4 regions of the Shewanella sp. UCD-FRSSP16_17 genome follow, and region 1 is predicted to be linked to each of the others. Evidence: predicted binding sites of a transcription regulator. Region 1 holds the regulator's gene; each other region holds the start of a gene.

Region 1 (7,539 bases):
TAAAACCAGTAATGACTAATCGCTCATTGGGGTGCGCTTCAAGCAGTGCTTGCACTTTTTCACGTGATTGAGCTAATCGAATATTAGGCACTAAGCCTTCGTCAGCAACGAGAATTGAACAAGCATCAACATTGATTGCAGCAACACCTGATTCACGTAAAAGCGCAGCCATTAAGCGCGCAGACCAACGTTCACCAAAGCTGAGCACTTGGTTTAATTCGAATTCATTGCGCTGCTCAAGTGATAACAGGCTGATCAGTTGCGCCTTATCCGTTGATAGACGCTCACGTAAATCTCGGGCTTGTTCGTTAGAGAGCAGCTGCTCAATTAAGTTTTGCTGGTAGCTGATGAGAACTTGTAATTCTTCTTGCCATAATTCGCCCGTTTCCCGAAGCGACAACAGCTTGTATAGAAAGTTAGTGCTTTTTCCCGCAGCTGACACGACGACAAGATCGTCGCAGTTTCCATGAGTCAACAAAATATGGGCGACACGGCGATAACAATCTGCATCAGCAAGACTTGAACCACCAAACTTATGTAAATGACTGCGGGTCATTTTGTACTCCTTAAACCACTAAACTTTTGTGCAAAACGCTGACTGACACGGAACTATAATGCGGCAACTGCTGCGAGCCCGGCATTGATGTCATTCACTAAATCTTCTGCGTCTTCAATCCCGACAGATAGTCTCAGTAATGTATCTTTAATACCAGCTTCATAACGTGCTTCAGGCACCATTGCTCTGTGGGTCATTGTTGCTGGGACGGCAACTAAGCTTTCCACTCCGCCTAAGCTTTCAGCAACACTGAAAATCGATAATGCATTTAAAAAGGCAACCACTTCCGCTTCGCCACCTTTAAGCTCAAAACTTAACATAGCACCAAAGCCTTTTTGCTGTTTGGCAGCAATATCGTGACCTGGATGGTCTTTTAAACCGGGATAGTACACTTTTTCAACGACATCACTAGATTGCAGCACGTCAATCACACGCTGAGCATTAGTTTGATGCTCACGGATCCGCACGGCTAAAGTTCTAATACCACGCAGTGTTAAGTAACTGTCAAATGCAGAACCTGTTAGCCCTAAGGTATTTGACCACCAATGTAATAGCTCACCAAGCTCTGCATCTTTAGCGACAACGGCGCCGCCAACAACATCACTGTGGCCATTAATGTATTTAGTCGTTGAGTGCATCACGATATCAGCACCAAGTTCTAATGGCTGCTGTAAAATTGGAGATAAGAAAGTATTGTCGACTACAACAAGTGCATCAACAGCATGGCTTGCTTCAACGATGGCTTTAATATCCACAACCCGCAAAAGTGGGTTCGAAGGTGTTTCTAACCAGACCATTTTAGGCTTTTGCGCTATCGCTTCAGTGAGTGCTTTCTCGTCAGTTTGATCAACAACCAATAATTTAAATTGGCCTTTGTTGGCAAGATTTGTGAACAGTCGGTAACTACCACCATAACAGTCATGCGGTACCACGATTAAGTCATCAGGCCCAAGTAAACTGGTCACTAAGGTAATCGCGGCCATTCCTGTACAAGTTACAATCCCTGTCGCGCCATTTTCTAGTTTAGCGATTGCCTCTCCTAGTACACAACGAGTCGGATTACCTGAGCGGCTATAGTCGAATTCCCTAGGGTTGGTGTGTCCATCAAATGAATAATTTGTTGAAAGATAAATCGGCGGGACTACCGCGCCATACTGAGTATCAGATTCGATACCTTGGCGAACTGCTAATGTAGCTGCGCGATGTTTTTTCATTGTAAGCTCCTCAAGATTGACACACTATAGAGTACACACCGTAGAGATGTCTAGATGGCTAAATGTACCTAAGCAAAGTTAGATCGTCAACACATATTAGACGTRTAYACGTCTAAACATAAAGAAATCTATTTGTATTCGTTATAGAATAGCAGCAATAATTTGACTGTAATAAATAAGCAGTTAAAATCTGCCACGAATCTATCGTATAAAGGTGAGTTAATGACTGAATGGAATGGCGACTATATCAGCCCATATGCCGAACATGGCAAAAAAAACGAACAAGTTAAAAAAATTACGGTATCCATTCCGTTAAAAGTGCTTAAAGTACTAACTGATGAACGTACTCGTCGTCAGGTGAATAACTTGCGCCATGCCACTAACAGTGAACTATTATGTGAAGCATTTTTGCACGCATATACTGGTCAGCCACTCCCTAACGATGAAGATTTATCTAAAGAAGGCCCAGATAGCATTCCAAGTGAGGCTAAAGCTCTTATGGATAAAATGGGCATCGAGTGGGAAGATTTAGACGAATAACCACTATTGAGCTTACTTTTATGTAAGCTCAATTTTATTCTGCATTTCTATTCGCATAAATTTGTCGCACCAAATTTGCACCGACCTTAATTAAGTCAACGAGCACAGAATGGCATTTATCGATCCGCAAACCTTGATGCTTGCATCGGTTATCATATTTCTGGGCGCACTAACTCAGGGGCTAATAGGTTTTGGCTTAGCAGTGGTCGCCAGTCCACTGCTTTACATTATTGACCCTCAACTTGTTCCTGTTCCAGTTATTGCATGTGGATTTTCCATTGCATTAATAACGTTATTGCGAGAGCGAACCCCGCTCAAGTTTAATGGCTTACAATACGCCTTGCTCGGTCGAGTCCCTGGTGGTTTTCTTGGTGCTGGATTATTAATTTTTGCCCCACAAGCAGTATTAGGGCTAGCGATAGCCTTTATTGTGGCTACTGCAGTCATTCTTAGCATCTATAAAATTACCGCACCAGTAAATAAGATCACTTTGTTTATAGCAGGGGTTTTATCAGGAGTATTTGGCAATATCGCAGCAATTGGTGGCCCACCTCTAGCAATATTACTTGCCGGAAAAGACGCACCACAGTTTCGTGCAGCCTTATCCATATTTTTTGTCTTTAGTTCTATGATTGCGATGTTGATACTCATTTTGGCGGGACTCGTTGAGCTAAAACATGTTTGGCTTTCATTGATGTTATTGCCGTCGGTGTTTTTAGGTAGCCTAGTGGCAGGAAAACTAACCAATAAAGTCGACAAAGAAAAAACCAGAATGGCAACATTAATGCTGTGTGGCCTGAGTGCTATCGTGCTAACAATTAAGTCAACGTTAGCTTTATCTATCAGTTAATCACGCCATAATTAAAGTCGCTGACGATCTGCTAAGTTAACACTCAAAAGTGGTAAGAGGTTTGTAATACTGCCCCTACGGCGTCATCTTCACCATAGCTACCACTCATGTCTAACTTAAATGCTTGCCCAATCGCAAAACCTGTACCAAATGAATATATATCAACACTGTTGTCTTTTAAGTCATGTCGATAACCCATTCTCAACGAGAGCCAATCAGTGGCTTTTAGTTCACCGCCTACACGCCAATACTGCACAGGATCAAACTCTTTAAATCGGGTTTGATCGACTAAATCAATATCTGTGGTCAAGGTTACCGATGACCAATCGTAGGCAGCGCCTGCGGTAATTAATGGTTCCACTTGGTAGTGAAACTCTCGTCCTTGCGCTTCAACCGTTTTGACGGTTTGACTGAATAAGTTTCTGGCAGATAGCCCAATAGTTAATTTTTCAATAGGTTCAAATGCGACACCAACGTCCAAATTAAAGAGATTTTCATCGTTACGATATTTGTCATCATCAAAATCATCGGCGTCGAAATTGTTAGCATTAACTGAGTAATGGTAAGTATCAATTCGTTGAAACTTCGGTGAAACCCCTACCCTGACAGGCATATTTACAATCGACAAAGGAAAGCTGAGTGCCACACCAAAATCAGTCACACTACCAGCTAGCACGACACCTTGAGAATCGAGGTCAGTGATTTCAGTTGGCGGGTTATTAGGGTCAAGCACGTTCAAAGTATCAATGTCTGACTGGGCAATATCGGCCACACCCACTGCGTCAATATAACTTTTATAAAAAACCGCCATCGGCATACGTTGATTTGGTATCACCAAGGCTGCACCAATTCCTGCTGATACATTCGCCACATTGCCTTTGAGTGATTCTAAATCTAACACCAAGTCGTCTCGAAAGGCTTCAACCTCGGCGGAATCACCGTTATTGATTGCCGTTTCAAGGCCATCATAAGAGTCCTGTAACGAATCAAACTTATCAATCATATTATCGCTATCAGAACCTTCGGCGCCAATTGTTGGCAGTAATAAAGAAAATGCTTGGGTCTTGTTGATTTCATCATTGGTATAGGTGTTATGTGGAATAAGAATGGCCAATAAAGCAGGATTAATGAAACTGGCGCCAACTCGATTAGAGGCAGCAACACCAGTACCACCCATACTGTCGCTTCGAGCTTCAAAATAAAGCCCGCTAGCTTGCACATTATTGGCAAGCAAGAGTAAACAGAAAGGTAGCGCTAGTCTTGATAGCATCCCAGTTTTCCTATTTTTATTGTTTAATAAAGATAGTAGAAATAATCAAAAAAGGATGTCATATCAGCAAACTAAATTTTCATTTTTACCTTGTTTCAATTAACTGCATTGACTAAATTTTTATAAATCAGGCAGATAAGATTTGAAACGTTCATGGGTAAACTGTATAAATTTCTTCAGGCGCTCAGGTTGAAATTTGTCCTTGTGATAAAGCACATAAAACGGTGTGTCGGGTATTTGCCAATCTGTAAATACTTCGACTAATTTCTCAGTTTGTATCTCTTGATGGCAATATAAATAAGGCAACCTGACAATACCATTACCAGCTAATGCGCTAATCTTCATTGCTCGGCCATTTTTACACCGAAACTTACCTTTAATCGCAACATCAATATGCTCTTTCACAGCTCCCTGTTGACTAAAACGCCAATGATTAATCGAACCAACGATACAAGCATACTTATTGAGTTGGCTCGGATGTGTCGGCTGTCCATATCTTTCAAGATAGGCAGGTGACGCCAAGGTACAGTTTTTAATATCAATAAGCTTTCGTGCTATTAATCCTGAATCCGATAAATCGCCCATTCTAAATACCACATCAAAATGATCTTCAATTAAGTCGACTCGTTGGCTACTGAAATCGAGATCTATAGTGATATCGGGATATAGTTGGATAAAGTCATTCACTAAGGGAACGATAATGTCTTCCCCTAAAAAACCACCCACACAATTGATATAAATATTACCTGATAATTTTTCCGCACTATCTACTGTGGTAGCCACAGCTTGCTCAATTTGATGTAATGCTTGCTGGCATTGTTGTAAAAACAGCGCGCCTTGATCTGTCAATCGTTGCGTTCTGGTGGTGCGAATAATCAAACTGACACCTAGAAATGTTTCTAAACTCAATAATTGTTTAGATAAGTGCGAGCGTGAACAGCCCAATACTTCCGCAGCTTGAGTAAAGTTACCTTGTTCTGCAATCACCACAAAAGCACGGATATCCACTAAATTTATCTCTGTATTCATTTAACTCTCAATATCCATTTGCAGATAAGATGGTAACAGTTCTGCAGTAACCACCGCCTATATACGTCAATGAGTCATCGCTAACGCTGGCTCATTAGAAGCCATACGTAAACAATTATGTTCTTTATCGATTATATATCAACAATAAATCGCGCTCTATAATTCTCTCATTAACAAAGAGAGGTCGAAATCATGAAAGAACTTATCGTAATTACTGGTGCATCTTCAGGTATTGGTGCAGCAATGGCCAAAGCATTCAGCGCTAAGGGACATCCATTACTATTATTGGCTCGCCGTCTTGAACCCATGCAGGCATTGCAACTTGAAAATAGTTTAGCAATTAGCGTTGATGTGACAGATACTGAAGCGATGAAAGCAGCCATTACTGAAGCTGAAACACAATACGGCCCTGTTGGCTGTTTAATCAATAACGCTGGTGTGATGTTACTAGGTCAAGCAGATGTGCAAGATCCACAAGAATGGACCAAGATGCTCAACATCAACGTAATGGGTGTACTCAATGGTATTCATGCTGTTTTAGCCAGCATGAAAGCCCGTAAAACAGGTACTATCATCAACGTAAGTTCAATTGCTGGCCGTAAAACCTTTCCAAACCATGCGGCTTATTGTGCAACTAAATTTGCTGTACATGCATTAACGGAAAATATCCGTGAAGAAGTTGCTATGGACGATGTTCGCATGGTGACCATTGCACCAGGAGCGGTAGAAACTGAGTTATTAAGCCACACAACAGATCAAGCGATTAAAGATGGCTACGCAGACTGGAAAGAAGACATGGGCGGCGTAGTCGCACCAGAAGTCATTGCTGAAACGGCTGTATTTGCCTACGAAATGCCACAAAGCGTTTGTGTTCGTGAAATCGCGCTTGCCGCAACACGTCAGCAGCCTTAACGCTATGATAAACTAACTCATGACTAACCAAAGCCATTCCAATCAGTGAATGGCTTTTTTATACACTTCTATATTTGTTTTACCTTTTTAGCCAAGCACTTAGCATTCATTTTATATTTTTAGACTCAGCCTTTAGTCTAAAACAAGCAAATAACCACCAATACAACATATTTCCTGTTGAAAAATTAACCGCACAAGACTAATTTAAAAGGTAATTCGCACAAAGTGAACTACGCTTAATTGATTGAAATTAGTGTTTATAAGGATGTTGAATAGATGCAGGAAAACTTCAGTTTACTTTCTAAGAACAAGGCATTTCCCGAGCTTTTTCTTTCTTCGACATTTATTAATTTATTGTCGCTCGCCTTGCCTTTCACCATGCTACAAATTTATGACCGAATTTTACCTAATCAAGGTTACGGGACTGCGACTATTTTAGTATCTGGAGTCGCCGTCGCTATTTTGCTTGAACTGCTACTTAGGTATGGTCGTAGTTGGATTCTTGCAGCATCAGCAGCCAACTTCGAGTTATCAACAACATCTGATGTCGTTGATAAGCTCATGAAAGCTAATTATCGCCATGTTGAAGCCATGGGTACTGGTCGTATTGCCAACGGCCTCGCCAGTATTTCTAGTATGCGAGAACTCTACTCAGGACAAGCTATCGTTGCTTTGATGGACTTCCCTTTCGTCCTGATTTTCCTTGCCTTAGTCGCCTATATAGGCGGCCCTTTAGTCTTTATTCCAATAGCTGTTTGGGTTGTTGTAGGCGCATTAGTTTATTACATAGGCAAACAATTAGCCTTAGCCACCCATGATTTAGCACTGTCAGATGCAGAGCGAACTCGAATGCTGATTTTAGTGCTGTCAGGTTTAACTACAGCCAAAGCTTTATCACTTGAAGACCGACTTTCTGGTATTTATAACAATATCAATTATCAACGATTAGATAACCAACAACGAGTAGATTGGCTATCAGCAAAACTCCAAGAAGTCATTCAAGGAGCATCTCAGGGAACCACGTTGATACTGGTCATGCTTGGTTGTCTGGAAGTGTTAAATGGCTCTCTCACAACGGGTGGGCTTGCCGCTTGTTCAATTTTAGCAGGTAGAGCTATTGCCCCATTAAGTGCCATCATTAGTTTACGCTCAAGACTTGTTAGTGCTC
Region 2 (7,539 bases), on a different contig from region 1:
TTTCGCCGCTCATACTGGTAAATCTGCCATGGAAGTAGTGGATTACTTTAGTTTTCAGCAGCGTGATTACTATTTGCTGCTAATGAAAAATTAATAGTGACAAGCAGGTATGGACAAGGTTATTAATGAAGTGGTTAACCGAAGAATTTAATGTATGGCATAACAAGAGGTAAATGATGAGTGTTGAAAACTCGCTAAATCAATTTGAACAGTTATTTCAGCCGTATTTGCATTTACGTTTGTCCGCTTATGATAATGCCAAAATTGTGGTGGCAGTATTAGCATCACAAAATAAAACATATCGTGTGGTTGAGTGTGTAAGTTCAGCGCAGTTAGATACTGAGCAAGCTGCAAGCCAACATGGCCACTACCTTGTTGAAACTGACTTCGGCAATATTGGCTGTGGCCGAGCTAATGGCTATCAAGAGGCTATTCAATTAATCGATGCGCTGCAAGACGTAGATCTAAGCTCCGCAAGAGAGCTGACTGTACCAGTGTTGAATATGCAACAAGTGGCGTTTATGTGCGTAGAAACGGCGCACTTTGATCACTGCTGATACGTATTACTCTAAATTTTCTTACTGTATCTGACTCAACTCAACTTAACTCGACTTAAGTAATGCCAAAGGTCTATTTTGGTTGTTATGCTTTTTAAATAACTGATTTATATTATTGTCTACCTCATGGGGCTTAATAAAACCGTGCTGCTGATAGAAATCGGTGAGCGAAGCTATTGCAAAAACATAACACTCAGATTCAAGCAAATTTGATTGAATAACAGACATCAATTGATGAGCGATTCCTTGGCTTCTAGCACTTTTTTTAACGACTAACCCTGTGACTAATTGAACCTCGCCAATTTTTTTTATCCTCACAGCAGCTAAAATATTATCGATTTGAAGCTGGTTCGTGTGGTTAGCTATTGGCTTATCATCAGCTTTTTCTTGGCAGCAGAGGATGACAGTGTCTTTAAACATTGGCTTGGAGTAGGGCAAGTGTTGGCGATAGAAAAGTTTGATTACGGACCATAATTGTTGCTGCTCGCTCAACGTCGTTTGGTAGTACTCGCCCTGAATACTGTCCGACGCTCTGACTGGCAAAGGCACTGATGACAGGCTAGAAAAGTCAGATTTACTTGCTTTGAACATATAATAGGAGTGCATTCATTTTCCTGAGTTTTATCATTGAGTCTCGCAACTTAAGCCTTGCAACCTAAGCCTCGCAACCTAAGTATCGCAATCTAAGTATCGCAATCTAAGTATGGCAATCTAAGTATCGCAACCTAAGCCAGTTAGCCAAAGTCGGTATGGCTTAACATCATATTGAGCATTCAGATCATAGCTTATTGCTTCAATGGGTTCGACTTATCACCTTATTTCCAATTGGTAAATTATTGCTCATTTTTAGGGCGTTTCTATGCTGGGTTTCTATGCTCGTTTCATTGCCAGTTCAACGGTTGTTATATTATTTGTTTTTTACCTGCTTCCTTATTTTCACATATTGAAAGTGTCATTGTAGAAATTCTGTCCACTTTGAGCCTTTAAAGTGCTTATTTGTGAATGTTAACAAGTTGTTTGCTGGTTAGGACTTGTTTGAATAATTATACGGTGATAGCTTAATAACTATCTTATTTAGTTTATGATTTTCATACTATTATTTGTATCGGTTTTGTTTGAATAGGTATGTTAACTAAACGTTGAAAGCAAGTTTGAGATTTCGATGGAATTTTTGCCGCATACGTTAACCGCACAGCAAATGTATAAATTATTGATTGGTGGTATCACCCCAAGACCAATCGCTTGGGTGTCTACGGTATCGGCAAAAGGAGTACCTAATTTAGCACCATTTTCATTTTTTACAGTGGCAAGTGCTAATCCTCCAGTGTTGTGCTTTAACCCAATGAGTACCGATAAAGGCGCAGAAAAAGACACGCTAGTTAATATACGTGAGCAGCAAGAATTTGTGATCAACACTGTCAGTTATCAAGACTTATCGGTAATGAATCAAACGTGCCATTCATTACCGCCAGAACAAAATGAGTTTGAATATGCTGGAATAGAAACCTTAGACTCAACGATTGTGAAACCAAGTCGCGTTAAGCAAGCTGTGGTCAGTTTTGAATGTCGACTCAATCAAATTGTCGATTTAGGTAATCAGCCATTAGCAGGGCATTTGATATTAGGGGACGTCGTTGCTGTTCATGTTAACGATGACGCGATAGATAATTTTAAAATAGATGCAGATCAACTTGATGCCATTGGCAGAATGGCTGGCAGTGACTATTGTTTAACGAGAGATAAAGTACAATTGATGCGCGAATAAAGCGATGTAAACGAGTTAAATAAAAGGACTATTTAATTCATACCCTTAGGGTAAGAAAATCTACTGATGAGCATTAAGTACAGGGAGAGATAATGCCACTTTTAGAACAATTTAAAAATAAACTATCATCAAAACAAAGTGATGTATCTTTGAGCGTCGTGATAGGAGTCATCGTCTCTTTTTTCGTTGTCGCCTATGGCGCTTTAGCTAATCCGCTCGAATACACAGAGCCACAATCTTTGGTCGAAAGGCTAACAATATATGCTTATGGCTTAATCTTGCCTGCATTGGCATTTATGTTTGCTGCAGGGCGTGTGCTACTAAGACGATTCAATACCACACAAACTCATGTTCGCTCGGCTTTTGAGGAGTCGGAAAAAACCAGGCATTTACAAAATGTTTTACAAAATACCTTAGAGCAATTTTGTATTGTTTTGAGCGTGTATTTTTTATGGACCTTTATTATGCCTGCTGAGTTCATGTCACTGATTGCGCTAATATCGATAGTCTTTTTTATCGGCAGAATTATATTTATCAGTGGTTATGAAAAAGGTTCCGCCACAAGAGCGTTAGGGTTTAGTTTGACATTTTATCCTTCGGTTCTCTCTGTAGGCGCTATTATTATTTATCTCTTTTATCGTACGTTCTCTTAGCCGTTTTAGTGAATTTTACCCATAAAAAAACCGTCATAAGACGGTTTTTTTGATTCTACTTTATGCGCTAGGCTATGTTGAAAACTTATAAGCCTGCATCTGCACGTAAGATTTCAGCTTTATCAGTCGCTTCCCAAGGGAACTCATTACGACCGAAGTGCCCGTATGCAGCTGTACCTTGGTAAATTGGACGAGCTAAATCTAACATAGCGGTTAAGCCATATGGACGTAATTCAAAGTGCTGGCGAACTAGCTTGATAAGTACGTCTTCAGAAACTTTACCTGTACCAAATGTTTCAATACTGATTGACGTTGGCTCTGCAACACCAATAGCGTAAGACACTTGGATTTCACAGCGATCAGCAAGACCTGCTGCAACGATGTTTTTAGCAACGTAACGTGCAGCATAAGCAGCACTACGATCCACTTTTGATGGGTCTTTACCTGAGAAAGCACCGCCACCGTGACGTGCCATACCGCCGTAGGTATCTACGATAATTTTACGACCGGTTAGACCACAATCGCCTACTGGGCCACCAATAACAAAACGGCCAGTTGGGTTAATGAAGTACTTAGTGTCTTTGTTTAACCATTGTGATGGTAAAACAGGCTTAATGATGGTTTCCATCACGCCTTCGATTAAGTCTTCTTGCGTCACATCTTCACGATGTTGAGTCGACAGGACGATGGCGTCGATACCTTTGATTTGACCATTTTCATAGGCAAAAGTAACCTGACTTTTCGCATCAGGACGTAGCCAAGGTAATGTACCGTCTTTACGGACTTCAGACTGACGTTTAACCAGCTTGTGTGCGTAAGTAATAGGTGCAGGCATTAATACATCAGTTTCATTGCTTGCATAACCAAACATTAATCCTTGGTCACCTGCGCCTTGCTCTGCAGGATCGCTACGATCAACACCTTGGTTAATATCTGGAGACTGTTTACCAATCGCATTTAAAATCGCACAAGAGTCAGCATCAAAACCCATATCTGAATGAGTGTAGCCAATTTCACGTACTGTTTTACGTGTGATTTCTTCGATATCAACCCAAGCTGAAGTCGTAACTTCACCACCGACTAATACCATGCCAGTTTTAACGTAAGTTTCACATGCAACACGCGCCTTTGGATCTTGCTCTAAAATTGCGTCTAGTACCGCATCAGAAATCTGATCGGCGATTTTATCTGGATGACCTTCTGAGACTGACTCAGAGGTGAACAAGTGGTTTGCCATAGTTGGTAAATCTCGTCTTTTGGAATTTGAACGTGTAGAAGCATCTACATCTAGACGTCTATAATAATTCAAATTAAGTTTGATAACACCCCTTAGAATCAATATAAGTTAAAAATTGTGCAACCATTCAAAGATTTATAAAAACTGTCATTGCTCTGTTTTATAAATTTATTAAATTAATCTTATGAATTTTATGCTAATTCTTGCCTTTATACTGTATTGGGTAGGGATGCTAAGGTTAAAAATAAAACAATAACTTTAGTTGATGTTTATCACTTTGTTGGTTTTTTTATTCGCCGGTGGCAACAAATATTCACAGTACTTTTAATGTGACAAAAAATGTCTTAGGGCAATTTAAAATAGAAAATGTAATAGCTTAGTGGGAAAAAGTTATATAAATGTTATCGGTAACATGGTATAAAGTTGGCTAATTAATCTACGCGTTTAGTTTGCAATAGATTGTTAGATGAAAAAAAGTGGCTAATACCGCTAATAAAAATTTGCGTCACATCGCCTAGTAGGGGAAAATATGCCCCCACAATTGCCCGCTAGACCTCACAAACAAGCAGGAGAGAGCATGTCATCTCGTAAAGAACTCGCAAACGCTATCCGCGCATTAACTATGGATGCCGTTCAAAAAGCCAATTCTGGACACCCAGGTGCACCAATGGGGATGGCAGATATTGCCGAAGTGCTATGGAATGACTTCCTAAAGCATAATCCAACTAACCCAGAGTGGGTTGATCGCGATCGTTTCATATTATCAAACGGTCATGGCTCAATGCTGATTTACTCTTTACTTCACCTGTCAGGCTACGCGCTGCCAATTGAAGAAATCAAAAACTTCCGCCAATTACATTCTAAAACACCAGGCCATCCTGAATACGGTTACACCCCAGGTGTTGAAACCACAACCGGTCCTTTAGGCGCTGGTATCAGTAATGCTGTGGGTATGGCTATTGCTGAGAAAACCTTAGCAGCACAATTTAATAAGCCTGGTCACGATATCGTAGATCACTTCACTTACTGTTTCTTAGGTGATGGCTGTTTAATGGAAGGTATTTCGCATGAAGCTTGTTCTTTAGCGGGTACATTAGGCCTAGGCAAATTAGTGGCATTTTGGGATGACAACGGTATTTCTATCGATGGTCATGTTGAAGGTTGGTTCACTGATGATACGCCTAAGCGTTTTGAATCATACGGCTGGCATGTTATTGCAAATGTTGATGGTCACGATAGCGATGCTATCCGCGCTGCAATTGAAGAAGCAAAATCTGTGACAGATAAGCCTACGATGATTTGTTGTAAAACCACTATTGGTTTTGGTTCTCCAAACAAATCAGGCAGCCATGATTGTCATGGTGCACCATTAGGTGATGCTGAAATTGCAGCAGCTCGTGAGTTCCTTGGTTGGGAACACGCGGCATTTGAAATCCCTGAAAACGTTTATCAAGGTTGGGATGCTAAAGATGCTGGCGCAAACAACGAATCTGCATGGGATAAGAAATTTGCAGCTTATCAAGCAGCATTCCCAGCAGAAGCAGCTGAATTTACACGTCGTGTATTAACCGGTGAATTGCCTGCAGAATTTGAAGCAAAAGCGAATGCATTTATTCAAGAGTGCCAAGATAAAGCAGAAGGCATTGCAAGTCGTAAAGCTTCTCAAAATGCGATTGGCTTCTTCGGTGAAATGTTACCAGAGTTATTAGGCGGTAGTGCTGACCTTGCAGGTTCTAACTTAACATTATGGTCTGGCTCTAAAGGTATTCAAGACGACCCAGCGGGTAACTATATCTTCCACGGTGTTCGTGAATTTGGTATGAGCGGTATCATGAATGGTATCTCGCTTCATGGTGGTTTCATTAACTACGGTGCGACTTTCATGATGTTCATGGAATATGCGCGTAATGCTGTACGTATGTCGGCGCTAATGGGTATTCAAAATATCTTTGTTTATACCCACGACTCAATCGGTCAAGGTGAAGATGGTCCAACTCACCAACCAGTAGAGCAATTAGCTAACTTACGTATGACACCAAACATGACAGTATGGCGCCCTTGTGATGCTGCTGAAACAGCCGTTGCTTGGAAAGCTGCGATTGAAAACAGCAAAGCGCCAACGTCATTAATTTTCAGCCGCCAAGGCTTAAAAGCCCAGTCTCGTAATGCTGAGCAATTAGCAAATGTGGCTAAAGGTGGTTACGTACTGTCTGATTGTGCAGGTACACCTGATGTTATTTTGATTGCAACAGGTAGTGAAGTGCAATTAGCTCTTGATTCTGCTGCAGCGTTAACTGAGCAAGGTCAAAAGGTTCGTGTTGTATCTATGCCTTCTACGAATGTATTTGATAAGCAAGATGCAGCTTATAAAGAGTCTGTATTACCTGCCTCAGTAACAAAACGTGTGGCGATTGAAGCGGCGCATGTTGATTTCTGGCATAAGTATGTTGGCTTTAGCGGCGGTGTTGTTGGTATGAGCACATTTGGTGAATCTGCACCAGGTGGCGAGCTACTGAAGTACTTCGGCTTTACCGTTGAAAATGTGGTTAAAACAGTAAATTCACTGGGTTAATCCAAAACGGACGCAATTAAAAGGGTAAACTTTTACCCATGAAGTCTGTATAATGGCGGCCTGCAATCACTTGCAGGCCGTTTTTTTATCTGCTTTTTACTGAGTACTGTTAAGAGGAAGCTTAACCCTCAATGATCCGAGTCGCTATTAATGGTTATGGCCGTATAGGTCGATCTATCCTTCGTGCACTTTACGAGTCGGGTAAACGTCAGCAAATCCAGATTGTGGCAATCAATGAACTTGCCAAGCCTGCAGCAATTAGCCATCTCACTCAATATGATACAACTCATGGTCGATTCCAAAATACAGTTAAGCTGAAGGATGATCAGTTAGTTATTGGTGATGATGTTATTCAACTATTACATCAAGCTGATGCGACTAAGCTTCCTTGGACTGAGCTTGATATCGATATTGTCTATGAATGTAGTGGCAGCCTAATAGAGCGTGATGCTTGTGAAGCGCATATTCAAGCTGGCGCCAAACAAGTTCTGATAAGCCATCCTTCTTCAGCTGATGTGGATGCCACCATAGTGTATGGCGTCAATGACAGTTTACTTAAAGCTGATCATACCGTGGTATCGAATGCATCGTGTACCACTAACTGTATTGTGCCTGTCATTGATGTACTAGATAATCATTTTGGAGTTAAAAGTGGCGCCATCACGACGATACATTCTTCGATGAATGATCAACAAGTGATTGATGCCTACCATGATGATTTACGCAGAACACGTGCAGCTGGTCAGTCAATTATT
Region 3 (7,539 bases), on a different contig from region 1:
GCGACGAACGGCAGGACTTGCTAATGCTTTTCCTTGTGGTACTGAAGAAGTCGTTGAAGCCACTGTTGTCGTTGCCGTTTCTACTTGCGTAGATCCCACCACTGAACTAGTTGATTCGACTTCAATAGCGAATAAAGGTTCATGAACTTTAGCAAGTTGACCCTTTCGATAATGCAGCTTAACAATTTTACCATTTTTAATTGCTGGTATTTGTACTAACGCTTTATCAGTCATGACATCGGCGATGGGTTGATCTTCAACGACTTGATCACCCTCTTCTACAAGCCACTCAACTAATTCACATTCAACAATACCTTCACCTATATCCGGTAAAAGGAATTCTTCAACAGCTTTACCAGATACGGTTACTGAATCAGTCGTTGAGCTAATTTCTACATTCTGCTGTTCAGTCGATACTTGATCATCGTGATTCTGTGATGAACTTTCTTCTGTTTTCTCGGCTGACGTTGCTTCAATATCAACGGCGTATAAAGGCTCATGTACTTTAGCTATTTCACCTTTTGCATAGTATAACTTAGTCACAACGCCACCATGTGGTGCTGGAATTTGTACTAATGCTTTATCTGTCATAACGTCAGCGATAGGTTGATCTTCAACGATAACATCGCCTTCTTTGACCATCCAATCAACTAACTCACATTCAACTACACCTTCGCCAATATCAGGCAAAATAAAATCTTTAATCATATCTTGCTCCTAAAAATTGACAGAAGCTTTAATAGCTTCATAAGTTTTTAGCTCATCAGGCATGTATTCTTTTTCAAGAATCAAAGGATATGGTGTATCAAGACCACAAACACGACTGATTGGCGACTCTAGGTGTAAAAAACATTCTTGTTGGATTTGCGCAGCAATTTCACCAGCAAAACCACCTGTTAAAGGTGCTTCGTGGTTTATCAGAAGTCTTCCTGTTTTCTTAACCGATGCAGCTACGGTATCAACATCCCATGGAGACAAAGTACGTAAATCGACAATTTCACAAGAAATACCGTCTTTTTCTGCCATTTTGGCCGCTTTTTCTAAAATTTCCATCTGAGCGCCCCAACCTAATAAGGTTATATCGCTACCTACTTTAACGACTTCAGCTTTACCGAGTTCGATAACAAAATCACCAGCAGGTACTTCGCCAACAGATGCACGATACAAACGTTTAGGTTCAAAAAAGATAACAGGGTTAGGATCGCGAATTGATGCTAACAATAACCCTTTAGCTTGTTCTGGGTTACGGGGTACTACAACCTTTAATCCTGGAGTTTGTGTGAAGTAAGCCTCAGGAGATTGTGAATGATAATGACCACCTGCAATACCACCACCGTAAGGTGTTCTAAAGGTTAAACCACCGACATTAAACTGATTGCCACTGCGGTATCTGAATTTGGCAGTTTCATTCACGATTTGATCAAAGGCTGGAAAAATGTAATCAGCAAATTGAATTTCAGCAACTGCTGTCATGCCGTTAGAGGCAAGACCATTGGCAAAACCTGCAATGCCTTGTTCTGTTAACGGTGTATTGAAACAACGTTCACGACCAAATTTTTCTTGTAAACCAGAAGTTGCACGGAAAACGCCACCAAAATGGCCAACATCTTCGCCAAATACTACCATGCGCTCATCATCAGTCATTGCGATTGATAACGCATCGTTGATGGCGTGTAACATATTCATTTCAGCCACGATTAAATTCTCCCTGCACTTTTTGGATATGACTTTGGATATTTCTTAATATGTTGTTTTAGCTCTGCCAATTGCTTTTCAAGGGCTGGCGTTGGCTTATCCAATACATCTGTAATCAATGAGTCAAGGTGCGGTAATGGCACTTTCTCTGCGACTTTTACTGCGTTTAACACTTCTTCTCGGTAATGTTCATACTGAGCAGCGTCATCTTTTTCGTTTAGCCAATCTTTATTGATCATCCAAAGCTTAAAGCGTTTTACGGGATCATGTTGTTCCCACTTGGCTTCTTCTTCTTTAGAGCGATAACCTGAAGGATCATCCGATGATGAATGCGCACCAAGACGATATGTCATCGCTTCAATCAACACTGGAGCATTATGTTCAAGTGCATAAGCTCTAGCTTGTTGTGTTGCAGCTAATACTGCAAGCATGTCATTACCATCAACTCTAATAGTATGCATACCATAACCAACACCACGACTCGCAATACCATTACCAGCAAATTGCTCTTCGGTTGGAGTAGAAATGGCATAACCGTTGTTACGGCAGAAAAAGATAGTCGGAGACTTAAGCACTGCGGCCATATTTAAGCCAGCATGAAAATCACCTTCTGAAGCTGCACCTTCACCAAAGTAGCAAATTGCTACGTTACGTTTACCTTGTAACTTGAATGCATGAGCAACACCTGTTGCTTGCGGAATTTGCGTCGCTAGAGGTGAAGAGATGGTTTGATAATTAAGTTCATTACTGCCGTAATGAATAGGCATTTGACGTCCTTTGCCTAGATCTTTCTCATTACTGAACATTTGATTCATGAACTGCTCTGTGGTGAAACCACGATAGCGTAAAGAAGCATGCTCACGGTACTGGGCAAGTATTACATCGCCATCATCAAGCGCAGCTGTACTACCAATAATTGAGGCTTCTTCACCAGTACAGGTCATGTAAAAACTAATCCGACCTTGACGCTGCGCACTTAACATACGTTCGTCTAAAACACGGGTAAATACACAAGTGTCGTAAATACGTTCAGCGAGTGCTTGATCAATGACAGGCATCACCGCATTTTCATATGTGGTACCGTCTGCTTGCAGAATTTTTAAAATAGGAATGTGCAATGACGCTTTGTCTAAGAAGCTGACACGATGCACTGTTTCATTATTCAGCGGTGCGTTGCTCATATTATGCTCTTGTTATCTGAGGCCTTATAAAATAAAGCTTAATTTATTATATGCGAAAGCACATTACGTTAACGTAAACTTACTATCAACTAATGTGCTTTCTTGTTGGTAAATAACCTTGCAAAAAATTTGTATATCTAACTTTACAAGTTATTGAATATCTTCATTGGGCGCTGGTACTAAACATAATACCGTGCGTTGCCCGACAGGTACATTTTCATTTGGAAAAACGATAGCTTCGTAGGGCTCTATAACCTTTATCTGTTGATTGTTTTCAATTGCTAAAGTCTGGCCTTGCTCAAACCCAGTAAAGTTTTCAGTCGTCTTAGAAAATGAAAAAGAAAAATCATCAAAATGCTTATTGATTGAACGTGATACTTTATACAAGTTGAGTTTATTGCTATCGAATACGGCTAATTCTGGTTCTGTTTGAGTAATAAGCGCCGCTAACATTTTGTGGGTATTTGCAAATTTATGCATATCATTTTCACCAAATGGCATAACTTTACCTAGCTCAACGGTAAACGCATCAGCTTTAAATTGCTCTGATGAAAAATAACTAAATGTTGTTGTGGGTTCGTGATGAAACAAAATCGTATCTACATCGCAGCCTGCTAAAAACATTATTTGTTTCGCACTGAATGCTCTGCCTGGTCTGTAGGGATATATCGCAAACTTTTCATGCTTTGAAGGCTTGATAGCTGTGTGCAAATCGTAATGAATACGCTGCGAGTTATCATTGTCATTGAAAAAATCACTGACGTATTGTTCAAGCGCTTTAGCTCTCACTCGCTCTTTATTTATCAGCCCTTCCCCATCTGAATGAGCACCTGAAAACAAACGGTTCATGTTCTCTTCAACAAAGCGTGTTTGAGTCAATATAGAATCAGGGTTACCAATAATGAATAAAACGCGATGCAGCGTTTCTATTTTACAGGTAAGTAAATCACTGATGAGTTTGTTACATATTTCTATAGGCGCGGTTTCATTACCATGAATGGCACATGATAAAACCACATCCTTTGTAGAGCCAGATGCGGGGCTAAAGCTGATTACACCATTATCTAAGATTGTGACTGTTGTTTGATTTGATAATGTGAATGCTTGGCTTTTTAAAGGCTTATCAATATTGGCCAAAGTAAAAGCGAGAAAGTCATGATCGTCCATTAATTGCTGAAACACAAAGACTCCTTGAAAGACGTTTAAACGAATAGGTTTCATAATCGTGTTGATTCTAACACATTCAATGGACGCTAACGTTAAGTGTCATTTAACAAAATGTAAATCTTTGCTTGCATTCCTGCTGTGAACAAATATACTTTTAGCCATCTAGACTTCTTTATGGGTATAACTATGACATTAGCAACATTTGGTGCAGGCTGTTTTTGGGGCGTCGAATACTTCTTTAAACAAGTAGAAGGTGTTTTAGATGCCAAATGCGGTTATATGGGCGGGAATGATCAATACCAAACTTATGCTGAAGTTAAAGCGGGCAACACTGGCCATGCCGAAGTCGTTCAAGTTGAATTTGACGAAACAATCGTCTCGTACGAAACCTTAGTCGCTGTTTTTTGGCAAAATCACAATCCGACGACCTTGAATCAACAAGGCAAAGATATTGGATCTCAGTATAGAAGCACTATCTTTTTCCATGATGATCAACAAAAAGAAATAGCTGAGTCAGCAAAACAACAATTAATCGCCAGTGGCAAATGGGGAAACCGTCAAATTGTTACAGAAATTGTACCATTAAAGCGGTTCCACATTGCTGAAGAATACCACCAAAATTATCTAGAAAAGAATGACTTGCCGAGCTGTCATATTTCGTTTTAACAAGTAAGCGCTGAAAATAAGTATAAAAAGGCACCACTTTGGTGTCTTTTGTGTACATAGTCGATTAAAGCAATCTATAAGTTAGACCGAACTGCGCTTTACCCGCCCCGTTAAATTCCCTACAATCCATTCAAATTGCTTAGGCATATGAATACGGAGATATACAACAATGAGTCAAGCACGTCATATTAACCTACTGATATTAGGTTCTGGCCCTGCTGGTTACACGGCTGCAGTTTATGCTGCACGCGCAAATTTAAAACCAGTTATGATCACTGGTATGCAACAAGGTGGACAGCTTACGACAACGACTGAAGTTGAAAACTGGCCTGGTGACGCGAATGATCTTACTGGCCCTGCATTAATGGAAAGAATGCAGCAGCATGCTGAGAAGTTTGATACAGAGATTATCTTCGACCATATTAACGAAGTTGATTTCAGTGAGCGCCCATTTAAATTGAAAGGTGACAATGGTGAATTCACTTGTGATGCCTTAATTATCGCAACAGGTGCATCGGCTAAATATCTAGGTTTGCCTTCTGAAGAGGCATTCATGGGACGTGGTGTGTCTGCTTGTGCAACGTGTGACGGATTCTTTTATCGAAATCAAAAAGTGGCCGTTGTAGGCGGTGGTAATACTGCCGTTGAAGAAGCACTATATTTAAGTAATATCGCATCAGAAGTTCATTTGATTCATCGTAGAGATAGTTTCCGCTCTGAAAAAATCTTAATCAACCGATTAATGGATAAAGTAGCGAGTGGCAACATTATTCTACATTTAGATCAAACTCTCGATGAAGTTGTTGGCGATAATATGGGTGTTACGGGTCTAAAGATGAAGAGTACTAAAGATGGTGCGATTTCAGATTTAGACGTTGCGGGTGTATTTATTGCTATTGGTCATAGTCCAAATACCGGTATTTTTGATGGTCAATTAACCATGAATCATGGTTATATTACTGTAAATAGTGGACTACAAGGAAATGCTACGCAAACGAGTATTGAAGGTATTTATGCTTGTGGTGACGTTATGGATCAACATTATCGTCAAGCTATTACATCGGCCGGTTCTGGTTGTATGGCAGCGTTAGATGCTGAACGTTTCTTAGACGCTCAAAAATAAATTGCTATTATAGAAAAAAGCCAACTATTTAGTTGGCTTTTTTTGTGTCTTTTGAATATAAAACAACGTCTACATCGCCTTCCACATCTGGATGCGACAGTTTTTCAATATATTTCATACCCAGTTTTTTCATTATATTAATTGAAGCTAGGTTTTCTTCATCTGCAATGGCGGAAAAATGCTTTATGTTTTGCTGAGTTGCAAGCAAATGCTCCATCACAGCTTTTGCACTTTCAGTCGCTATTCCTCTTCCCCATGTTGATTGTTTAAAACGCCAGCCAATTTCTAAATCAGAATATGAAGGAGACAGAGTGAAGAAATGCATAGGTCGAATGAGTATCCAACCAAGAAAAGAACTAGGATGCTCTTTAAGAGATACTTTCCAAAGTCCCCAACCTCGTTCTGGGTTGATGTATTTAGCTAACCTCGGAATATAAATGTCTTCTATTTCTTGCGCTGAAGTAACTTTGCCACCGTTTATGTATTGCATCACAGCAGGGTCTTGATCTAACTCAAACAACAAGTCGCCATCGTTGAGTGTCATTAAACTAATTTGCAATCGTTCAGTGTGTAACTGTTCCATGTAAGTACACCTATTCTCTAAAGTATTAACACAACATTTTATTCGGTGTTTTTACTATCCTATAAGAATTTTGGGCATAAAAAAAGGAACCCGAAGGCTCCTTCTTTAAGCATAATAGCTAATTACTTAGCTAAAGCTTCTTTTGCTTTTTCAACTAAAGTAGTGAAAACTACTTTGTCGAATACAGCGATGTCAGCCAAAATCTTACGATCGATTTCGATTGATGCTTTTTTAAGGCCATTAATGAAACGGCTATAAGAAAGACCATTTTGACGAGAAGCCGCATTGATACGTGCAATCCAAAGTTGACGGAATTGACGTTTCTTCTGACGACGGTCACGGTAAGCATATTGACCAGCTTTAGTTACTGCTTGAACAGCAACGCGGTAAGTACGTGAGCGAGCTCCGTAATAACCTTTGGCTAATTTAAGTACTTTCTTGTGACGAGCACGAGCGGTTACACCACGCTTAACTCTAGGCATTGTTCATATCTCCTTTAATTAAGCGTATGGTAGTTGACGTGCGATTGCTGGCACATCAGACTTTGCAACTAAACATTTAGCACGTAAGTGACGTTTACGCTTAGTGCTCTTCTTTGTCAAAATATGACGTAAGTGTGCTTGTTTACGCTTGAAACCATTAGCGGTTTTTCTGAAGCGCTTTTGAACACCCTTATCTGTTTTCATTTTAGGCATTGCTAAAACTCCGCATTGGGACATTAATAAAACGTAAGGCGAGCAAAACCCTCAAAAGGACTTTGCTACTTTTTAGTGGGTTGCCCTACTATTTCTTTTTAGGTGCGAGGACCATAACTGCTTGTCGACCTTCCATTTTAGGGAAAGATTCAACTACAGCATATGTTTCCAAATCACCTTTGATACGGTTCAAAAGATCCATACCTAGGCTTTGGTGTGCCATTTCGCGACCACGGAAACGCAGCGTAATTTTCGCTTTGTCCCCATCTTCAAGAAAACGAATCAGGTTGCGTAGTTTTACCTGATAGTCGTTTTCATCAGTGCCAGGACGGAATTTTATTTCCTTCAGCTGGACCTGTTTCTGCTTCTTCTTTTGTTCCTTTTGTGCTTTCGCTTTATCAAAAAGGAACTTACCGTAGTCCATTATGC
Region 4 (7,539 bases), 130 kb from region 1:
ACACGATGGCGCTAATTGAGAAAGAGTCAGGCAAGCATTTCGATCCTGATTTGGTAAAACAGTTTCGTTCAGTACTCGATGATGTGAAAGAAATCAAAGCGAAGCACGAAGAAACTTTTTAATACTGCCGCTATTTAGAATATAAAAAGGCTGCTAACCCTTATTGGGTTAGCAGCCTTTTTTATATCACGTTTGATTAGCGCAACTACTTACGCTGTTACTCATCGTCTAATGAATAAGGTAGTGGTACAACTGAAAGTAGGCTATCACTGTCATCGCTAATACGAAGTACAGCATCATTATCAGTGTCGTTTGCTAGGACTGCGGTAAGCAATACTTGGCCATTATACTGAACTGACTCAATGACTTTACCTGCACGGCGATAGTCACCATCCATTTGAACTTCGATTTGTGTTTCGCTATTGACGGTATCGGAGGCTGTTCCAGATAAAATATACAAGGCACGTTTATTACCACCTCGGTATTTCATTCTGGCGATAGTCTCTTGACCCATGTAACAGCCTTTTTCAAAACTAATCCCATTTACAGCTTGTACATTACACATTTGTGGCACAAATTCAGCGCTATGATTAGCGTCAATGTTGGCATAACCCGCTTTTATCTCTAGTGCTTGCCAAGCAGAAGCATTAAGTAATGGCTGCTTAGAAGCTGCAATGACTTTGCTTGCTATATCTTCGTTTAGAATCAATATAAATCGGTCATTATCTTTTAAAATAATCGAGTTATCGACGACAGTTAATTCGTCATTTATCGCACCAAATTCTTGTTCAACGAACTGGCTTGCTGTGTTACCTGCTATCCCTATAATACATTTACTCGCACTGATATCAGTTAATTCAGCTTTACTGAAAACAGCATATTTTTGCCACTGAGCCAAACTTAGTGGTAATGCGGATGCTGTGTGAAGGGTGAATAAGCTGTCATTGCATGAGAATGTTCTGAAGCTTGAGATCATTTTCCCTTTTGCATCACAATGAGCTCCCCAACGCCATTGCTGGTCTGTTAGTGAGGTGATATCAGTGGTGACTTGGCCGTGAATAAAGGTTTTACCTTGCTCACCAGTAATTTCAATTAAGCCTAAATGCGTGAGATTGGCGACAAATAAGTCAGGGGAAGTATGTAGAAAGTCCCAATCAGGCTGTGTTGTTGCAAGTGTCATAAACTGATCCTTAAGATGACCATCAAAAGATAGACAGTGAGTGTAACGGAATTCATTAATGCTCAAAAGAAAAAGCTACCTTCAATTGAATGAAGATAGCTTTAGTTCACAATATTTTCGTGATGTTATTGGTCAATTCGTCATCAAGTTTAAATGGGCTGATTGACCGTTTAACTTAACGATTAAAACAATACACGAGTACGAATCGTACCATCAATCGCTTTCAATTCACCAAGAGCTTGTTCAGCTTGATTAGAGTCAACTTCCATCACTACATAACCAATGTCTGCTGTGGTTTGCAGATATTGCGCTGCAATGTTGATACCTTTTTCAGAGAAGGCTTGGTTAATTTTGATCAATACGCCAGGGCGGTTATGGTGAATATGCAGTAGACGTGAAGTGCCTTTGTGTTGTGGCAAGGTCACTTCTGGGAAGTTAACTGCAGATACAGTTGAACCATTATCTGAGTATTTAGCTAACTTGCCAGCGACTTCAATACCGATATTTTCTTGCGCTTCAGCGGTGCTACCACCAATATGCGGAGTAAGAATCACGTTATCTAAGCCTCTTAATGGGCTAACAAATTCATCATCATTAGATTTTGGTTCTACAGGGAATACATCAATCGCAGCACCTGCAAGGTGACCAGACTTTAATGCCTCAGATAACGCTTCGATATCAACAACGGTGCCACGAGACGCATTAATGAATATGCTTTTTTCACGCATTTGAGCAAACTCAGTTGCGCCAAACATGTCTTTTGTTTGAGGCGTTTCAGGTACATGCAAACTGATTACGTCAGCTTCATTCAATAGGGCTTCTAATGAGTGAATTTGACTCGCGTTACCGAGTGGCAATTTGTCTTCGATATCAAAAAATACGACTTTCATTCCTAAGGTTTCTGCAAGAATACCTAGTTGAGTACCGATATGACCGTAGCCGATAACGCCTAAGGTTTTACCACGAACTTCGTAACTGCCAGCTGCACTCTTCAACCACCCACCACGATGTGCATGAGCATTTCGTTGCGGAATGCCACGCATCAGCATGATAATTTCACCCAATACTAATTCTGCAACACTTCGCGTATTAGAAAATGGCGCATTGAATACAGGCACACCTAACTTTTCAGCGGCAGCAATATCGACTTGGTTAGTACCAATACAGAAACAGCCAATAGCCACTAATTTCTCAGCATGATTTAACACATCAGCAGTTAATTGAGTACGGGAACGCAAACCGACAAAATGGGCATCCTTAATGGATTTTAATAGCTCATCTTCTGGTAACGAAGCTTTGTGATATTCAATGTTTGTGTAACCTGCACGCTCTAGTACATCGACCGCAGTTTGGTGGACGCCCTCCAACAGCAGGATTTTGATCTTATCCTTGTCAAGCGAGTGTTTCGCCATGATATGGGTACCCTCTTATCAATAGTTATGCTTATGTTATGCTGATAGTAATGCAAGACCAAAATAGCACTTTTTTAACTGGTTGTAGAGGGCTAGATGGCTAAAGTTAATATTCTAATTCTAGAACAATATCATCTAAGAGGGATTTAGTTTGAATAAGAAAGTTATATGGCTAGTGATTTATTGCAGCGTGCTCTGTTGGTCTGTTATCTCACCTAAGGATATGTTTACTTGGTGGCTTGAAGCGCTTCCTGCGTTATTGGCTATTCCTATCCTATTTTTTACTCGAAATAAATTCCCCTTAACCTCACTGTCTTATCTGTTAATTTTAATCCATTGCTGTGTGCTGTTGGTTGGCGCTAAATACACTTATGCAGAGGTGCCGTTATTCGATTGGTTAGCACAACTGATGGATAGTGATAGAAATRACTACGATAAAGTTGGCCATCTCGCGCAAGGTTTTATACCTGTGATGTTAGCCCGTGAAGTGATGTTGAGAAATCATGTGTTACAACCAGGCTATTGGTGCCAGTTTTTATCTGTGTGTTTTGTGTTAGCGTTTTCAGCTTTCTACGAACTCATAGAATGGTGGGTTGCTTTATTAACGGGAGAAGATGCAGAAGCCTTTTTAGGCACTCAAGGTTACGTTTGGGATACCCAATCTGACATGTTTATGGCATTAGTAGGAGGAATTAGTGCATTAGTGTTGCTTACTGGACTACATAATAAGCAGTTAGCATCACTTAATCGTCACTAATTTTTAGGTAAATAAACTAAATTAGGCAGTGCGGAAAGTTTTTTTATGCTATTAATAGAGGACTTTATAAGGACTTAGATGATTAATTCATACATTAGTATTGCAAAAATACCTTATGGACTAGTTAAAATATACTATCATTGAACATTGTTGTTACATGTTTTCAACATTTCAGGAAGAAACTCGCTGACGCGAGATGTGATGGATACTTTTCAGGGAGAAAAGTGATGAATTCAAATATTGATGAATTAGTTTTTTTGCACCAAGTCGCAGCGCCATGTCATTTGGCCATTTTAGCTGAGTCTATTGGTCTCAAAACTCGCATAGTTAAACATGCGAGTGAACTAGAGGTTGAGAAAAATACCAATAGTTTTTATCTAATCGCTCAAAAAGGAGCGGCTTTAGACAGTAAAGGTATCCCTTTACTGGTTTCTCGGCTCGTCAATCATGTCCCTGTTGCTTTATATCAAGTTGAGCGTGGCTCGCTTGATCAAGAGTCAGCGCTATTGTTAGGAGTAAGAGGCTTACTTTATGCCGATCAGCGTATGGATCTGATGTTAACAGGGCTGAGAAAAATGGTCGCAGATGAGCTTTGGTATGATAGACCGCTAATTAGTAAGATTTTCCGCAGACTGGTTCAGAAACTGGATGCAAATATTGATATTCCGCCTGATACGGTTGCTATGCTACAAATGCTAACAAGCCGAGAAAGAACGATTATTCAACTTGTTTCTAGCGGTGCTCGTAATAAAGAAATTGCCCACAGGTTGTGTATTAGTGAGCATACAGTCAAAGCCCACATTTCATCTATTTTCCGTAAAACGCAATCACGCAATCGGGTTGAATTATTGCGTTGGGCGCAAACTTATCAAGCTCACTTTGAGTTCGCTTAAATCTGTATACTGGTAGACGTTACAGTTACTGATTTTCCATTAAAATTGCAGTCAACAACAAGTTTGCATAAAAAGGGAGCCAAATGGCTCCCTTTTTCATCACTATATCTACAAATTATTTGTAAAAAGCAATAATTAGTTTTGGTAAATAGTTGCTGTATTAAAGTCGCCAGACTGCGATACACTGATCATATCGTTACTGCCTACTTGCATACCCGTTACTAAGTTATCATTGCCTACTTGAGAAATAGTTAAGCTGTTGTTAGTACCATCGACAAGGAAATAGCCGTCATCGCCACCAACCCAGTTACCAGCGCCTTCTTGTGCAATATCGATGATATGATCTTCACCAAGAGACACAACATCAGCTAAGTTAAATTCGCCTTCTTGTACGATATCAACACTTTGGCCAATCCCAACGACGCTCACAGTGGCTTCGTTGTCAGAGCCGACTTGTTCAAGTGTCGTGCTGTTTTCAAAACCAAAGGTATCTGAATAAGCAAAGTTAGTGTCGCCTTCTTGGCTAACTGAAACTGTATTTTGATCAAGTTCAACAAACACAGCAACTTCATTACTGTTACCTGTTGAGCTAATTTCTACCATGTTATCAGCACCATATGTACCTGAAGCAACGTAGTTATCTTCGCCATCTTGAACGACACTAATCACGTTTAAATCGCCGATTGTTTCGAACTCGGTTAGGTTGGCAGTACCTGACTGATCAATATCAATCATGTTGTCATTACCAGAAATTACAGCAATGTTGCTATCACCAACTTGGTTGCCTGTACCATCTTGATAGATGAATACTTCATTACCATTGCCAGTAGCAAACTCAATAACGGCGCTGTTCAAGTCACCGCTTTGATCGATAACAATATCGTTATCTGAGCCCGTTAAACTTGCAACAACCCCTGTGTTAGCAAAGCCAGATTGGACGATTTCAAAACTGTTATCATTACCTGTGACACCTAATACAGCGCCAAAGTTTTCATCACCTGATTGGTCGACAAATAAATCGTTGTTATTACCAACGTTTGTACCACCTGCAGCAGATACTAAGCCAGCTTGGTTATTGTTACCTTGCTGAGAGATAATGCCGTCATTGTCATTACCTTCTACACGAAAAATTGCCAAGTTAGTTTCACCAACTTGTGTGGTTTGAGTTAAGTTGCTGTCACCCACTTGCTGGATAATGCTGTTGTTTCGAAACCCATCTTGAACTGTATCAGCGATATTAGATGCGCCTACAGAAGTGGTTTCACTTGTATTCCAAAACCCTGATTGGTCAACAGTAACTTGGTTGTCATTACCATTCACACTTACGTTTGAAATATGCCAGTCATCAACCTGATTGGTTAACACAATATTACCATTACCTTCAGAAGTAATGTATGACTCCTGCCAATCACCTGTCTGTATCACTTCAGCAATTTGGTCATCACCAACTTGAGTGACCTCTGCAACATGACGAGTACCAGATTGACTAACTAAAGCATCTTGCCCTAATCCAGTTTGAACAACAGTCGATTGACTGTTAACTGCTGCAGCGACTTCTGCTGATTTTTCTACAGCAGTGACACCAGGCAGAGATAGGCCAGTAGCGCTGACCGGTAAAGCAAGACTTGCTGTAATAGCGAGAGAAATTAACGATAATTTTGTTTGCGACTTCATTAGACGCTCCCTGTTTGAATATTGATTCAAGTGATAGTGCTGGTAACTACCTTCTCAATAGTAAAATTCGCTTCCTAGCACAGATAATGCATACAGAATTAACCGCTGCAGAATGAGTCCTGACTGCGAGCATGAAGTGAACTTGGTACCCGTACATTTCAAAAAGTCTGTTTGAGAAAATGTCGAAAAGTCCGCATTGAAATCTTCCGTCTTTCTTTGCAAATCTTTGGCACTCTCGTGAACCTTGATGACTTCCTTTATATGAACTGAGACAAGCTACATGGGTTAACTTACGGACAGATACTTGATAGCTCAATCGGAAGAATGGCTACTTTTATTTGCCCTGTTAACAACAATACTTTAGTGCTATTTTTGTTTAAGTTAATGTTTATAAAAGATTTAATTTGTGGGCTTTGGCTGGTTGATATTTTATCTAGACTAATAGGGTTAGTAGTTTATTACTATTTCACGATTCGCCACTTTTAAAACTCCTTTTGCTATGACAACAATCACAATGCAACAACAATTCCGGGTTTCACTTAGTGGAATGTCAACTCGCTTATAAGGCTAATGGATAAGCTACCAGTGTTGAGGTACCGGTTCTGGAATTAATAATGGAAGATAGGAAGCCAGAAAATGATCAAGAAAATGTCACCAATTGCAATCGCAATTACTTCAGTTATGGCGTTAAATGCCGCCCCTGCAATGGCAAAAAATACCGTTGAATATAAAAAGGATCAATTGCTCGTTGTTTATAAAGACAACGTGACTAAATTTGAAAAGTTATCTGCTCAACGCTTAGTTAGCGGTACGTTAACCGATAAAAATTTAGATGGTGTTGATGATAAATTTCAGCATTTATTATCAGGACGCCTTGCAAAACTGCAACTAAAAAGCGGTAGTGATTTAGATGCTGCAATCAAAATGATCAGCAAGCATCCAGCGGTAAAATATGCAGAGCCAAACTACACATACAGAGCCTTAGGCATGCCGGATGATCCTAGCTTTGTAGACCTATGGGGCCTGCATAATACTGGTCAATCTTCAGGCACTGCAGGGGCTGATATTGATGCCGTTGCTGCTTGGGATATTACTACGGGTAGCGACAGTGTTGTCATTGGCGTCATTGATACTGGTGTTGATTATAATCACCCAGATCTTGTCAGTAATATGTGGGTTAACCCTGGTGAAATTGCAGGTAACGGCATAGATGATGATGGTAATGGGGTCATCGATGATGTACATGGTTATAATCCGATAACTGGATCTGGTGATCCAATGGACGGCAACGGTCATGGTACACACGTTGCGGGTACCATTGGTGCAACAGGTAATAACGGCGTCGGTGTCGTGGGGGTTAACTGGGATGTAACGATGATCGGTTGTAAGTTCCTATCGGACAGTGGTACAGGAACAACCGAAGATGCAATTGCTTGTATTGATTATTTCACAAATCTCAAGGTCAACCATGGCGTTGATGTTAAAGCGACCAATAACTCTTGGGGTGGCGGTGGTTTCAGCCAAGCATTAAAAGATTCTATTGATTCAGCTGGTGATCAAGGCATTTTATTTGTTGCTGCAGCGGGTAATGACGCGATTGATAATGACGTTAACCCGCACTAC

The links. The regulator MetJ, encoded in region 1, represses methionine synthesis genes. The targets are predictions, from matches to a motif close to TAGACGTCTAGACGTCTA.
Region 2: the regulator MetJ is predicted to act here: its motif matches at 4,256-4,273, upstream of metK (methionine adenosyltransferase).
Region 3: the regulator MetJ is predicted to act here: its motif matches at 4,072-4,089, upstream of msrA (peptide-methionine (S)-S-oxide reductase MsrA).
Region 4: the regulator MetJ is predicted to act here: its motif matches at 2,678-2,695, upstream of serA (phosphoglycerate dehydrogenase).

Annotation. Positions count from the first base shown of each region.
Region 1 covers NZ_LZFV01000035.1:280,768-288,306, reverse strand. The annotation lists gene A9267_RS15045 (bifunctional aspartate kinase/homoserine dehydrogenase II) at 1-556, opposite strand, end outside; gene metB (cystathionine gamma-synthase) at 610-1,770, opposite strand; gene metJ (met regulon transcriptional regulator MetJ) at 1,993-2,310, shown strand; gene A9267_RS15030 (sulfite exporter TauE/SafE family protein) at 2,420-3,160, shown strand; gene A9267_RS15025 (conjugal transfer protein TraF) at 3,204-4,430, opposite strand; gene A9267_RS15020 (LysR family transcriptional regulator) at 4,551-5,459, opposite strand; gene A9267_RS15015 (SDR family oxidoreductase) at 5,652-6,371, shown strand; gene A9267_RS15010 (ABC transporter transmembrane domain-containing protein) at 6,648-7,539, shown strand, end outside.
Region 2 covers NZ_LZFV01000024.1:497,210-504,748, forward strand. The annotation lists gene A9267_RS13675 (GNAT family N-acetyltransferase) at 1-94, shown strand, start outside; gene A9267_RS13680 (hypothetical protein) at 177-557, shown strand; gene A9267_RS13685 (GNAT family N-acetyltransferase) at 603-1,163, opposite strand; gene A9267_RS13690 (flavin reductase family protein) at 1,720-2,322, shown strand; gene A9267_RS13695 (MAPEG family protein) at 2,415-2,975, shown strand; gene metK (methionine adenosyltransferase) at 3,061-4,212, opposite strand; gene tkt (transketolase) at 4,790-6,784, shown strand; gene epd (erythrose-4-phosphate dehydrogenase) at 6,916-7,539, shown strand, end outside.
Region 3 covers NZ_LZFV01000001.1:547,362-554,900, forward strand. The annotation lists partial or broken gene A9267_RS02320 (dihydrolipoyllysine-residue acetyltransferase) at 1-348, opposite strand, end outside; partial or broken gene A9267_RS22250 (biotin/lipoyl-containing protein) at 442-708, opposite strand; gene A9267_RS02325 (alpha-ketoacid dehydrogenase subunit beta) at 718-1,695, opposite strand; gene A9267_RS02330 (thiamine pyrophosphate-dependent dehydrogenase E1 component subunit alpha) at 1,698-2,876, opposite strand; gene astE (succinylglutamate desuccinylase) at 3,027-4,058, opposite strand; gene msrA (peptide-methionine (S)-S-oxide reductase MsrA) at 4,230-4,709, shown strand; gene trxB (thioredoxin-disulfide reductase) at 4,879-5,832, shown strand; gene A9267_RS02350 (GNAT family N-acetyltransferase) at 5,861-6,415, opposite strand; gene rplT (50S ribosomal protein L20) at 6,538-6,897, opposite strand; gene rpmI (50S ribosomal protein L35) at 6,916-7,110, opposite strand; gene infC (translation initiation factor IF-3) at 7,199-7,539, opposite strand, start outside.
Region 4 covers NZ_LZFV01000035.1:408,839-416,377, forward strand. The annotation lists gene A9267_RS15500 (response regulator) at 1-122, shown strand, start outside; gene ygfZ (tRNA-modifying protein YgfZ) at 218-1,180, opposite strand; gene serA (phosphoglycerate dehydrogenase) at 1,363-2,592, opposite strand; gene A9267_RS15515 (DUF2238 domain-containing protein) at 2,744-3,349, shown strand; gene A9267_RS15520 (helix-turn-helix transcriptional regulator) at 3,577-4,242, shown strand; gene A9267_RS15525 (hypothetical protein) at 4,378-5,916, opposite strand; gene A9267_RS15530 (S8 family serine peptidase) at 6,553-7,539, shown strand, end outside.